DNA from 2 places in the Mesorhizobium sp. C399B genome. Region 1 is predicted to be linked to the other one. Evidence: predicted binding sites of a transcription regulator. Region 1 holds the regulator's gene; the other holds the start of a gene.
What was found. The regulator LexA, encoded in region 1, represses DNA repair genes until DNA is damaged. The targets are predictions, from matches to a motif close to TGTTCNNNNTGTGTTCNG.
Positions count from the first base shown of each region.

Region 2: the regulator LexA is predicted to act here: its motif matches at 1,526-1,543, upstream of dinB (DNA polymerase IV).

Region 1 covers NZ_CP100472.1:26,810-33,820, forward strand. Annotated here, with positions in the region: gene arr (NAD(+)--rifampin ADP-ribosyltransferase) at 1-31, shown strand, start outside; gene NLY36_RS00140 (ComEC/Rec2 family competence protein) at 144-2,600, shown strand; gene lexA (transcriptional repressor LexA) at 2,594-3,376, opposite strand; gene NLY36_RS00150 (GntR family transcriptional regulator) at 3,583-4,347, opposite strand; gene kynU (kynureninase) at 4,515-5,762, shown strand; gene kynA (tryptophan 2,3-dioxygenase) at 5,869-6,705, opposite strand; gene NLY36_RS00165 (AMP-binding protein) at 6,702-7,011, opposite strand, start outside.
Region 2 covers NZ_CP100472.1:5,778,442-5,785,452, reverse strand. Annotated here, with positions in the region: gene NLY36_RS27525 (hypothetical protein) at 1-65, shown strand, start outside; gene NLY36_RS27520 (hypothetical protein) at 86-307, opposite strand; gene NLY36_RS27515 (heme-copper oxidase family protein) at 574-981, opposite strand; gene NLY36_RS27510 (hypothetical protein) at 1,135-1,371, opposite strand; gene dinB (DNA polymerase IV) at 1,605-2,846, shown strand; gene NLY36_RS27500 (hypothetical protein) at 3,132-3,230, shown strand; gene NLY36_RS27495 (hypothetical protein) at 3,290-3,388, shown strand; gene NLY36_RS27490 (hypothetical protein) at 3,580-4,782, opposite strand; gene NLY36_RS27485 (EamA family transporter) at 4,893-5,774, opposite strand; gene NLY36_RS27480 (dihydrofolate reductase family protein) at 6,373-6,954, opposite strand.

The DNA.
Region 1 (7,011 bases):
GGCGGAGGGCCGGGATATGATTGAGGATTGAGCGTCCTTGGCGAGTGATGGTCAATTCCGGCGCGGTGGACGCGACCGCACGGACTTTCGCGCTTTGCGCGTTCATGTAGCATAGGAGGTCTGGGGCGCAAGGGGCAGACCCGATGGCTGGACGTGGCCGGGGCACGAAGGAAGGCGAAGGCGCCGAGGCAAGCGTCAGCGAACGCTCGCTGTTTGCCGATAGTCCCTATGCCGAGCCGCTGCCCCTCGCGCTGCCTGAGCCGCATCCCGGCGTCGCGCCTGCGCTGCCCGGTCACGCCTTGCCGGCGCAAGTCACAGCGCCCGGATCTATCGCCCGCCTGCGCAGACGGCTTCACCGTCCGTCATGGCCCGCGCTCCGCCGCAGCCTTGCCGCGGCCGCCAACACGGAGCTCGACCGGGGCGTCGCCTTCCTGCTGGTGCCGGTTTTCCTGGCGGCCGGCGTCATCATTTATTTCTCGCTGGCCGGCGAGCCCGGCTTTGCGCAGCCAATCGCCATTGTGGTGCTGGCGACATGTTGCGCTGTCGCCACGCGACCTCGGCCGAGGACGCATCTGTTCTGCATGGCCGCGATGCTGTGCGCGCTCGGCGTCGTCGCCGCCAAGGTCGAGACCTGGCGCGCCGGAACGCAGATGCTCGGCTCCGAGATCCAGACACGGCTGACCGGCCGCGTCGTCAGTCTCGAACAGATGGAGAGCGGGCGCATCAGGCTGACGCTTGACGTGGTTTCGACCGCTTACCCCGAGTTGCGCTACGCCCCGAAGCGGGTCAGGCTCTCGGCGCGGACCGTTCCCGCCGATATGACCGCCGGCTCCCTGATCACCGGCTATGCCAGGCTGTTGCCGCCGACCGGTCCGGTGCGGCCGGAGAGCTACGATTTCTCCTTCGACAGCTATTTCACCGGTATCGGCGGCAGCGGCTTCTTTCTCGGCAATCCGAAAGCCATTGCTACGCAGGGACCGCCGCCGCTGGCCGCGCGGCTCTCCTCGGCAATCGAGAACGCGCGCGAAAACATTGCCGACCATATCAGGGGCAAGATCGGCGGCGCCGAAGGCGAGATTGCCGCGGCGTTGATTGTCGGCGTGCGCGCCGGCATCCCGGACGAGGTCAACGAAGCGATGCGGCGCACCGGCATCTACCACATCATCTCCATCTCCGGCCTGCACATGGCGCTGGTTGCCGGCACCATCATGGCGTTGCTGCGTGGCGCCTTTGCGCTGTTTCCCGATTTCTCTTCGCGCCGCCCAGTCAAGAAATATGCAGCAGTGGCAGCACTCGTCTCCATCGCCGCCTATCTCGTTATTTCAGGCGTCGTGGTTGCCGCCGAGCGCAGCTTCATCATGCTGGCGGTCATGCTTGTCGCCGTGCTGTTTGATCGCGCCGCACTCACCATGCGCAATCTGGCGATCTCCGCCATCGCCGTCATCCTGGTGTCGCCGCACGAGGTGGTCGGTCCCAGCTTCCAGATGTCGTTTGCCGCCACCGCCGCCCTTGTCGGCGCCTATGCCGGCTGGGCCGATTACCGCGCCGACAAGGTGAGAACGCCGCTGGCAAAGCGCTCCTTCGTCGGCTTCCTGTCGCGAAAATTCGCGCTGGCCATGGGCGGCCTCGCCATGACCTCGATCATCGCCGGCAGTGCAACCTTGCTGTTCGCCATCTGGCATTTTCAGCGTGTGTCGCCGCTCAGCCTGATCGCCAATCTGGCCGTGATGCCGATTGTTTCGTTGATCGTCATGCCCTTTGCCGTGCTCAGCGCACTGGCGATGCCGTTCGGCGCCGACGGGCCGTTCCTCTATGTGATGGGCAAGGGTCTGATGGCGATGATCGCTATATCGGCCTGGATTTCCGAGCGCTCGCCGGTCGACGCCGTCGGGCTGATCTCCATCCGCTCGGTGCTGTTGGTGGCGGTCGCCCTCGTCATCGCCACCATGGCCACCACCTGGCTCAGGCTGGCGGCCGTGCCTTTCGCGCTGGCCGGCCTGTTGACGGTGCCGCAGGTGCTTACGCCCGACGTGCTCATATCCGAGGACGCACATCTGGTGGCCATGCCGATAGGTGGCGGCGAACTCGCCCTCAACCGCGAACGCTCCAACGAATTCACCACGGACAATTGGAAACGGGCGCTGCGGGCCGAAACCATTATCCCGCCCGAGATTTTCGAGGCAACAGATACGCGGTTCGATCTCGATCCGCTCGATCTGCCGCCCGGGTCGCCCTTCTATTGCATGGGCGATCTCTGTATCGCCCGACACCCTTCCGGAGCCATTGTAGCCCTTGCCAAAGACCGCAAGACGGCGCGGCCGGCCTGTGCCTTCGCGAGCCTGATCGTCATCGATGACGCCACCGCCTACAATCCGTGCCGCGACCCGCTGGTGCTGGTCGTGACGAAGAAACAGCTGGCCCGCGACGGCAGCGCCGCCGTCTTCTTCGATCCGCAATCGGCAGCTGCAGCGCCAACCATCCGCTTCGCCGTCGACAAGCCGTATCGCCCCTGGCACGAGCAACGCCGCTTCTCCCGCGAAGCGCGCGGCCTGCCGCCTTACAACCAGCGTGAAAAGTACAAACCCAAGCCGGCTCAGTAGCGCCGGATCAATCCGACAAGCTTGCCCTGCACCTTCACCCTGTCCGGTCCAAAAATGCGGGTCTCGTAGGCCGGGTTGGCGGCTTCCAGGGCGATCGAGGCGCCCTTGCGGCGGAAGCGTTTCAGGGTCGCTTCCTCATCGTCGACCAACGCCACCACGATCTCGCCGGGGCTGGCTGTGTCGGCATTGCGGATGATGACCGTGTCGCCATCGAAAATGCCGGCCTCGATCATCGAATCGCCCTTGACCTCGAGCGCGTAGTGTTCACCGCCCATGATCATGTCGGGCGGCACCGAGATCGAATGGGTCTGATGCTGGATGGCGTCGATCGGCACACCGGCAGCAATGCGTCCCATCACCGGGATCGACACCGCCGAAACGGCGTCGTCATTGCCGGCCGACATCGAACGCGACGGCGAGCCCGGCTTGATCTGGCGGCCGATACCGCCTTGGCCCATCGCGCCTTGTCCTTGGCCGCCTTGCCCTTGGCCGGTTTGACCAAGACTGCCCTGAATGACGCTCGGCGAAAACTTCCTCGCCGCATTGAGGCCTGGTGCGATCGAGTCGGGCAGCCGCAGCACTTCCAGCGCGCGCGCCCGGTTCGGCAGCCGGCGAATGAAACCGCGCTCCTCAAGCGCCGTGATCAGGCGGTGGATGCCGGACTTGGAGGCGAGGTCAAGCGCTTCCTTCATCTCATCGAAGGACGGCGGGATTCCGCTCTCCTTCAGGCGTTCATGGATGAACATCAGAAGCTCATGTTGTTTGCGCGTCAGCATCGCGGCCCCCAGGGGTTCTGAAACCAGAATCAGAAAAAACAAACCCAGAACAAACACTATCTGTTCCAGTTGTGTTCCGCAACCTTTTAAAGTTTAATGAATGTGTTGACGTTTTGTTCAGCGTGACGTTCGGCACCGCCGAGCGGCGCTCGTAGTCGTTGGCCGGCAACGGGGTGAAACGAAGACAAAGTGCCCTGCGTCGTCGGCTACGATCGCCGCTTCCTTTTCGGACGGGGCTGCGCAGCATCCGCGCCGGGTTCACTCTGGGCATAGACCTGCAGCGTGTAGCCGATGTGAGCGGTCATCAGAGTTTTCGCACGTTCGACGTCGCGATCGAGGGCCGCTTCCATCAGGGCGGTATGGTGTTCGATCGCCACGGCGTCGCGCAGGGCCGCCACGGCCTTCCGGTGGCCATCCGTGCGGCCGGCGGCGGCGCGCAGCGTCGGGGCCAGACCCAGAAAGCGGTGATGGCGATGCAATTGGTCGGAAATCGTCGCATTGAAGCGCAGCAGCCAGCTGGATGTCGCGGCACTGAGCAGCGCCGCATGGAAGGCATCGTGTTTTTCGTACCACGCGTCGACCGCATCATCCGATGGATCGTCGAGAACAGACCCGCACCGTGAGAGACGATAGTGGGCGGCAACGACCGCGTCTTCCCACTCACGGTCGCCCTCCTCGATCGATTCCACCAGCAGGGGCAGTTCGACCACCAGCCGCGCACGCGCCAAATCCTCGAGCTCCGCCCGAGAGACGGGAGCGACCGCAAACCCGCGGTTGCTGATGGCGGTCACAAGCCGTTCCGCCTCCAGCCGCGACAGCGCCTCGCGCAACGGCGTCCAGCCGATGCCGTAGGTGTTGCGCAGCGTGCTCAGCTTCAACGGCGCGGCAGGCGCCAGCCGGGTCGCAAGAATATCGCGCCTGAGCAGGCGATAGGCCGCTTCCGTCTTCGAGGTCTGCTCGTCATCCAGCATCGTGATCCATCAGACATAAACGCTCGGCGGATCATTATATATCAAAGCCTTTCAATGGGTGAATTATATATAATGTTTGACAGTTCAAGGGCGACCACTCAAGATCGCCGGCATGTTTGGGCGGCAGGCTCCGCCGCGCGCGTTTGTCCATGGAGGGGCGCCGGATCATGAGCACGACACCCGATCTCGCTACAATCGAAGCAATGGATGCCGCCGATCCGCTGCGCTCCATGCGCGAACGCTTTGTCTTGCCGCAAGGCGTGATTTATCTCGACGGCAATTCCCTGGGCGCCGCGTCAGCGGTCGTCTTCAGCGAACTGCAGCAGGCCGCCACGCAGGAATGGGCGCACGATCTCATTCGCGCCTGGAACACCGCCGGCTGGTTCAACATGCCGGTGGAACTCGGAGATCAGCTCGGGCGACTGATCGGCGCGGCTGATGGGCAGACGGTGGTCTGCGACACAACCTCGATCAACATCTACAAGCTGCTGCACGCAGCGCTCGGCATGCGGCCGGATCGGTCGGTCATCGTTGCCGAGGGCGACAGTTTCCCGACCGACCTCTACATGGCCGAAGGCGTCGCCTCGACCCGGCCGGGAACGCGGCTGCGGCTGGAGGGCGTCGACGCGGCCGCAATCGAGGAGCTGATCGACGACAGCGTTGCCGTCATCCTGGTCAACCACGTCAACTACAAATCCGGCCAGTTGCGCGACATGGCGGCGCTGACGCGCAAGGCACATGACGCCGGCGCGCTGATCATCTGGGATCTCTGCCACACGGCCGGCGCCTTGCCGGTCGAACTTGACCGTGCCAATGCCGATTTCGCCGTCGGCTGCACCTACAAATACCTCAATGGCGGCCCGGGCTCGCCAGCCTTCATCTACGCGGCCGAGCGCCACCATGACGATGCCCACCAGCCGCTCAGCGGCTGGTGGGGCCATGCGCGGCCCTTTGCCTTCGAGCAGGGCTTTGCCGTCGGCAGCGGCATTCGCCGCTTCCTGTGCGGAACGCAGCCGGTGCTGTCGATGCGGGCGCTCAAGGGCGCGCTCGATATCTGGAACGACGTCGATATGGCGGCGGTGCGCAGAAAAAGCATCGCGCTGACCGACCTGTTTATCCAGCTCGTCGAAGCCAGATGCGGCGCCTACGGGCTTGAACTGGAAAGTCCTCGCGACGGCAGCCAGCGCGGCAGCCAGGTGTCGTTCCTCCATCCGCATGGCTATCAGGTGATGCGCGCGCTGATCGAGCGCGGCGTGATCGGCGATTTCCGGGCGCCGTCGACCATCCGTTTCGGCTTCACGCCGCTCTATGTCGGATATGGCGATGTCTGGCAGGCGGTCGAAGTCCTGGAGGATATTCTGCGCACCGGCGCCTGGCAGGACGCCCGCTTCGCGGTGAAGACCGCGGTCACCTGAGGAACTAGAGCAATTTCAGGAAAAGTGTGAAGCGGTTTTCCGTCCGCAATTGCGTCAAATCAAAGAGCTAGAGCATTTCGCCGTTTACGTTAAACGGTGAAATGCTCTAGAGCCGGGTGCGGACCGTCCAGAGCTCCGGAAACAGCACAACCTCCAGCATCTTCTTCAGATAGGAGGCGCCTGAGGTGCCGCCCGTGCCGCGCTTCAAGCCGATGATGCGCTCGACCGTGGTGACGTGGTTGAAGCGCCAGCGGCGGAAGTAATCCTCGAAGTCGACCAGCTTCTCGGCCAGTTCGTAGAGCATCCAGTAGCGCTGCGGGTCGCGGTAGACGGTTTGCCAGGCAGCCAGCACGTCTTCGTTCTCGACGCGCGTCTCGCGCCAGTCCGTGCGCCCGGCATCGGCGCCGATGTCGAAGCCATTGCGCGCCAAAAGCAGAAGCGCCTCGTCGTACAGCGACGGCGTGGCCAGGATCGCTTCCAGCCTGTCCGTAAGATCGGGCCGGTGCTTGTGCGGCCCGAGCATGGCTAGGTTGCGGTTGCCGGCCATGAACTCGATAGCGCGGTACTGCCACGACTGGAAGCCCGAGGATTGGCCGAGCGCGTCGCGAAACTCGGTGTATTCGCTTGGCGTCATCGTGCGCAGCACGTCCCAGGCATTGTTGAGCTGCTCGAAGATGCGCGCGACGCGAGACAGCATCTTGAAGCTCGGTTCGAGGCGGTCGGCGCGGATAGAGCGGATCGCGGCGCCGATCTCGTGCAAAGCGAGCTTCATCCACAATTCCGATGTCTGATGCTGGATGATGAACAGCATCTCGTCATGGGCCGAAGACAGCGGCGCCTGCGCATCGAGCACCTTGTCCAGCTGCAGATAGTCGCTGTAGGACATCCGCTCCTTGAACGACATCTGCGCGCCATCGGACGCCGGATCGTGCGGCTTAATCAATTGCTCTTCTCCGCGCGCAACCGGAAGCGCTGGATCTTGCCGGTCTGGGTTTTGGGCAAGGCGTCGATGAACTTCACCGAACGCGGATATTTGTAGGGCGCGATCGTTGCCTTGACGTGGTCCTGCAGGCGTTTGACGGTCAATGCGTCCGGCGAAACACCTTGCACAAGCACGATATGCGCCTCGACGATCTGGCCGCGTTCACCGTCCTCGGCGCCGGTCACCGCGCATTCGGCGACGTCGGGATGCGAGAGCAGCGCCGCTTCGACCTCGGGGCCGGCGATGTTGTAGCCGGCGCTGACGATC
Region 2 (7,011 bases), 810 kb from region 1:
GGGCGGTGCAGACACGCTCCGGCATCGCGGCGCTGCGAACCGGGCCATCGACCGCCGGCACTTGAGTGCCGACGGGCTCTGACCTTCAATTCGACCCGGGATCGCCGAGCGCCTCGGTGACGAAGGACGCCGCGATCAGGTCGTCGGCGTCGAGGCGTAGGGAGCCTTCGACACCTCCCATGATGGCTGCGACCTTCTGGAAGGTCTGCATCTCGTGTTCAGTAACGCTGGCGTCTCGCATCCTGGCTTTCAGATCGGCGATGCGTCGGCCCAGTGAGGCCGACGTTCCGATTTCTCTTTTCGACATGGTGGCCTGCTCCTCCCCCAACCCATGCTGTGGACGTACTCAAGTCTGCCTATATATAAGGCAGCGCGAATACAGTCGCCGCAACGCGCGATATCTGGGAAGGTTCCGGCGCCAAATAGTCACGAAATAATACGTGGTGGGACTCGGGTATGTTAAGCGCCGACGCGGCGATAGACACCGCAGCCAGCGGCTGCGGCCATCGGCCTGGCCAACCCGTGTCGCGGGTCGCGAATGCGGGTCGGACTTTGATCGCCGCGCGCGAACAGTCAGCGAGAGGCCGGAACCACGCCGGACACCGAGCGCGCCGTTTCGGGCGAAAACACCACGAAAGCAAAAACCAGAACGGCAGCGGCGATAATGAGCGAGCCGCCGGCGACGATCGGTTCAAGCGCCGGGTTTCCCTGCAGCATCACGTACAGCGCCGGCAGCATGATCACCAAGCCGAGAGTGTAGAGCCCGTAGTGGATCATGGCGACGCGACGCGCCGCCTTTTGCGGATTGAGCGCGTAGTAGCCGCCGAAGATGGCGCTCGTCACCCAACCGAGCAGATTGATATGCGCGTGCGCCGGAAAAGCGGCGTGGTCGCCCGAGATCGCCATCTGCAGGCCGGCCGCAATCCCCAACATCAGGAACAAGATGGCAGTTTTGAAAAAGAGTTCCGAAATCCTCGGCATGTCATTTCTCCCCCTATGCGGTCTGCGACCGCTTGCGTCCTGGAGAATACACCCACGCGCAGAAATTTTCCACGCCGCGCTTATGGGCCATGCCTGCACAGCTTTTTGCACGCTGTTCGACTTTTCTGGTTGCCGCAACCCGGCGCCGCCCCGCTACGGCGTCAGCAAGATGTCGGCGCCCGCTCGCTCGTCGAAAACCACCGCGCAGCCGCGCCCCAGCGCCACTGCCGACAGCGCGTTGGCCACCGTCTCGTCCGGCGATACGAAATCACCGGTCAGCACTCGCAACTCCTCCACCGCCCTGGCCATTGACACGCAGTGCCCGGCAACGCGATCGCTCGTGCAGGCGTCAATGACGCTGACGAGGTCGATCATCTCGAACTGGCCCATACCTGCCTCCACAAAAACAGCGTCCCGTCGCGGATATGAACGCCGAGGCGAGAGACAATGTTCCGCAGGTCCGATGCCCAGGCGGAGCACTCGACAGCCCGACCTGGAACGGGCCGGCCGGCGACAACCGCTTCGCTTGACAATAGGCCCTGTTTGTTCTCTATTTGTTCGGCAAAAACGCCTCTCACAACAGACGCGGCTAATGCTGCAACGCCGCAAAGGGAACGGTCGGGATGGAGCCCACCATCCTGCATGCGGATCTCGACGCCTTCTACGCCTCGGTCGAGCAGCTGCTCGACCCGGCGCTCAGGGGCAAGCCGATCGCCGTCGGCGGCGGCGTCGTGCTTGCCGCTTCCTACGAAGCCAGGGCTTTCGGCGTGCGCGGCGGCATGCCCGGACGACGCGCGCGCGAGCTTTGCCCCGGACTGATCTTCGTCGGCGGCCATTTCGCCGACTATCAGCGGCTGGGCCACGCCGCCATCAAGGTGCTCGACGATTTCACGCCGCTGGTCGAGCGGATTTCCATCGATGAAGCCTTTGCCGACGTCGCCGGCTGCACGCATCTGTTCGGGTCGCCGGCCGAGATCGCCGCCACGGTGCGTCGGCGCGTCCGGGCAGAGCTCGGCCTGCCGATCTCGATCGGCGTGGCGCGCACCAAGCATCTGGCCAAGATCGCCTCGCAGGTGGCCAAGCCCGACGGGCTGGTGGTGGTCGATCCGGACACCGAACTTGCCTTCCTGCATGATCTGCCGGTCGGGCTGATGTGGGGCGTCGGCCCGGCGACCAGAGCGCGGCTGGCCGAGATCGGCATCGAGACCATCGGCCAGTTGGCAAAGACGCATGGTGGGGCGCTGCGAAGGTTGCTCGGGCCCGCCGCCGGCGAAAAGCTGGCGTCGCTGGCATGGAACCGCGACCCGCGAAAGCTCGAAACCCACAGGCGGTCGCATTCCGCCGGCGCGCAGTCGGCGCTTGGCAGACGGCCGGCCGAGGCGCGTATCTTCGGACCCGTCCTGCTGCATCTGGCAGACGGGGTCGCCAGCCGGCTCAGGGCGAAATCACGGCCCGGGCGCACGGTGACGGTGCGCGTGCGTTTCGCCGATCTGCACGCGGTCACACGCTCGCTGACGCTCGAGCAACCGATTTCGGCAACCGCGATGCTGGCCGAAATCGCCGGGGAGCTGGTGCGCGGCGTGCTGGCCGCCAACCCTCGGGAGAAGACCATCTCGCTGCTGGCGATCTCGGTGTCGCAGCTGGAAGAAAGTGCCGAGCTGCAGTTGGAGCTGCCGCTCGGGCTTGCCGATGAAAAGCAGCGACCCGGCAGCAGGCAAGGCCTGGCGCGCTTTGGCGCCGACCGCGCCATCGACAAGATCCGCCAGCGCTTTGGCAGAGAGGCTGTCGGCTATGGCGCCGTGGCGCTGGAAGCCCGGCGCTCGGTTCCCGATGCCTTCCGCGAACTGGCGGAAAGGGAACTGTGAGTGCGGCGCGACGGCAAGGCCAATGTTTAGGCTGGGCCAGTCCGCGCTGCATTGCCGCTCTGTTTGAGCAGGCCGACCAACCAGGCCAGACCCGCCGCAGTTTCGGACATTTTTCGCACCGCAACCCGGCCACGCCATGCACGCCCAAGAACAACGCTTTATCGATGAAGGTGGACTTGCAGTTAGTGCATCGGGACCAAGAAAACCCGGGACGGGACGACGGCGCCGCGAAGGTTGACAGTGCCGATCCGTCTGGCATTATCGCGTAAGCTTGGAGGATTCACTATGAAGAAAACCTATTCGAAGCCTGTTCTGGTCAAAAAAGGCAAGCTTTCGCAGGTTACGGCGCTCGCCAATGGAGCGGGTTCCGGCCCGATCGAGTGAGGTCGTTGAGTCGGACTGTCGCCTGATCTGGCGGCCTCGCCTGACACTGGAGATGCGGCATGAAGAAGACCTATTCGAAGCCGGTGCTGGTCAAGAAGGGCAAGCTCTCGCAGGTTACAGCCGACAATGGTAACGGCTCCGGGCCGGTCGCAGTCTAGCAGCCGATTATCCGACGCCTCGTGCCGTCTGGCCGGGAACAGGGCTTTGGGTGCCCGACGTGGAGAGTGGAAAATGAAGAAAACCTATCTGAAACCGGTGCTGGTCAAAAAAGGCAAGCTCTCGCAGGTCACCGCGAACGGTGCTTCCAATCCGCGATAAACCCTTTCACCCCGATTAATCGCGACACGCTTCAGCGCACAACCATCAGATCGTCGAGCACGAGCTGCCAATAGTGGCTCGTGGAGAGGCGCACGCGCGTCACTGCCGCCAGCATCGGCGCATAGTGGACGGGCGCCAGTGCCGACAGGACGATCGTGTCGCTGGCGATCAGCCGGTCGCCAAGCCAGCTCTCGACCAGTGCGGTTTCGCCTTCGGACTTCAACCATGCCGCTGTCAGCATCACGGAATGGAACCCGAACGGTTTGTCGCTCGAGAATTCGGCCGGGTGTCCGCTGCTCGTATAGCAGACATGGTCTCCCGAGATATTGCCGTTGACGTAGCCTTCGCTGCCTTCGGTATGATCGCGCGCCAGTGCGTTCAGGTTGAACCAGGTCAACCCGGCATAACCGGACGGCACCTTGCGCAGGCCGCGCGTCGTGACATCGTCGAAACCGATGGCCTGCAAGGACGCGGCGCTGTCGACAGCCGCGTTCTCGGGCGACAGCAGGCCGAGCTCGGTCGGGTAGGCCGACAAGGCCAGTCGTCGTTCCATGCCATCGCCGGTGACTTCGATCGCGTCGGCGTCATCGGGCAGATCGAGACGGAAGCCAGCCCCAGCACTTAGCGGATGCACTGCCACCTCTTGCCCTTTCGCCATCACCGAGATGCTCGCCGAAGCACCGTCCGCTACGCGGCCGCTGAGCCGGCGTATCGCAAACAGGCCGACCGGCTGCAGCATTGCTTCCGAGGCCAGCCCGGTGGGCGAGCCCGGCAGCGGCCGGAGGTGCTGCGACTGGACCTCGTTGGCGCTGCTGGAGCGCCAGCCGGGCGGAACCGACACGGTGAAGCGGTAGCTGCCCGGCACATGGATGGGCGCGGCCCGACGTTTCGCCGACGCCAGGAAATTGGCAAAGCCGCCGCGATTGCTCCGCGCCGCGGCGACGAAGCGGCCGTGGCCATCATGCAGTCTGACCATGATGCCGGCCATCGGGCGGTCGCCGAGCCCGTAGCGGCCGTCGCGATCGGCATCGAAATAGACAAAGGACGAATGATTGAGCTTGCCGTGGTTGCCCGACCAGTCGCGGCGCACGGCGTAGTCGTTGGCCGGATCTTCACGAAGCCGGGCTCTGCGACGAGACCGCGCCAGCCGCCAGGCCAAAGCCGCAACGACAGCGGCGAGCCCGACAAGGAGTATTGCCTTGATCACGGACGGCTCAAGCAATGCTGTCGGCATCTGGATCTCCTGCGCATGCATCGATCATATATCGATGCTGCAGGCGCTTGAGCAACCGGACACGGGACCGGCGGACCACGGCATCGGCGTCACATACCCATTTCAGGCACCTATTCCGGCGACGGCACCGGCGGCCTGGTGGTCAGCGCGGCTCCGAAGGCGGCGACGACCACGGCGGCGATGCCCGCGCATTGCAACGGGCTCAGGATCTCGTGCAGGAACAGGAAGCCGGCCAGCGCGCCCAGCGCCGGCTCCAGACAAGTCAGCGTGCCGTAGAGCCTGGCCGGCATCCGGGTCAGCGCCACCATCTCCAGCCAGAACGGCAAGGCGCTGGAGAACAGCCCGACCAGCAGCGCGCTGACCAGGATCGCGGGTGCGATCAGGCCGGTACCCGCCTCGGCGAGGCCGAACGGCAGGGCGACGGCAGCGGCTATGACCAGCCCGTAAGCCGTGGTCTGGCTGCCGAGCTCGGCGCCCGCCTTTTGCGCAAAGACGATGTAGAGCGCCCAGCAGCAGCCGGCTGCCAGCGCCAGCATCACGCCGAGCGGGTCGAGTGCACTGCCGGAGTGGATGAAGGGCGACAACAGCAATATGCCGGAAACGGCCAGGACCACCCAGACGAAGTCGGTGGCGCGCCGCGACGACAGCGTCGCCACAAGCAGCGGGCCGGAGAATTCGAGCGCCACCGCGACGCCGAGCGGGATTCTGGCGAGCGCTGCGTAAAACAAAAGGTTCAGCGCCGCGAGGTTGACGCCGTAGGCGATGAGCCAGGGCAGCACGGCGCGCGACGGCCGCACCCGCCACGGCCTCAGCACCGCCGCCAGCATCAGCGCGCCCACGACCAGCCGCAGCGCCGTGGTGCCATTGGCGCCGATCAGCGGAAACAGGCCCTTGGCGAAGGTGGCACCGATCTGGATCGACACCATGGCGCCAAGCAACGCGCCGATCGGCAAGGCCTTCGCTTCAGCTGAGGCAATCGGCGTCGACGTCAATTCCAGTCCCTCCCCGCGCGACCAGCAGGCCGTAGCGCAGGCCGGAGATAGGGATAAAGGGCCTGGCTGTCGTGTGGCACGAGCGGGCTGTTGATAGGGCAAGGGTGGGAGGCGAACGCCGACGCCCTTCCTCTCCCCCGTCGATCGGGGGAGAGGTGTCGAGCAAAGCTCGACAGAGTGGGGTCGACCGTCCATCACATCCGCCCGATTGCCTGCTTGCCGGAGGCGGCGACCGTGGGTTTCATGAGCGCCTTCCCCCACTCCGTCGCCGCTTCGCGGCGCCACCTCTCCCCCCTCCGGAGGGAGAGGAAAATGCCAGCTCGCATAAGCTCGCGCCCTTCCTCTCCCCCGTCGATCGGGGGAGAGGTGTCGAGCGAAGCTCGACGAAGTGGGGGTCGACCGTTCATCCGCCTGATTGCCTGCCTGCAGGCGTTTCGCCTCGCTTCCGTCGCTCCTGTCTTGCGGCGACCGTGGGTTTCATGAGCGCCTTCCCCCACTCCGTCGCGGCTTCGCGGCGCCACCCCTCCCCCCTCCGGAGGGAGAGGAAAATGCCAGCTCGCATAAGCTTGCGCCCTTCCTCGGGGGAGAGGAAAAGAAGCTAGCTCGCCAGCCCATACACCAGGCTCACACGTCCATCCGACAGCGCCTCGGCCTTGCGCAGCTCCAGTCCGTGCCGGGCGTGCACCGTGCCGAACAGCGCCTTGCCGTCGCCGGCGAGCAGCGGGTAGACGATGAGCCGCATTTCATCCACTAGCCCCGCCCCGATCAGGCTGGCGGTGATGCTCGCGCCGCCCATGAGGTAGATGTTCTTGCCGGGCTCGCGCTTCAGCGCGGCGATGTCGTCGAGGCTGCGCAGGAAGCGCGTCGATGCCCAGGCGGCCGAAGTCATGGTGTTCGACAGCACATAGTGCGGTGTCTTGGCGGCAAAGCGCGCCCATTCGAGTTCGGCCGGGTCGACCAGCCTGCCGGTCATTGGCAATGGCTGGTCCGGCTCGTTCTGTTGGATCGCGCTCCAGTAGCGCTCATAGCCGGCATACATGACGCCGCCGAGCAGGCAGGCGTCGATCCCGGGCATCAGGCCGTATTCCTCCGACCAGTTGTCGACCCAGTCGGCGAAGCCTTCGGGGCCTTCCATCTTGCCGTCGATGGAGATCTTCATTCCGGTGATCAATTTACGCATGACTTCCTCCTTCGGGCTTGCGGGATGCAAGCACGTTGCCTGGTTTCACTTCCGATG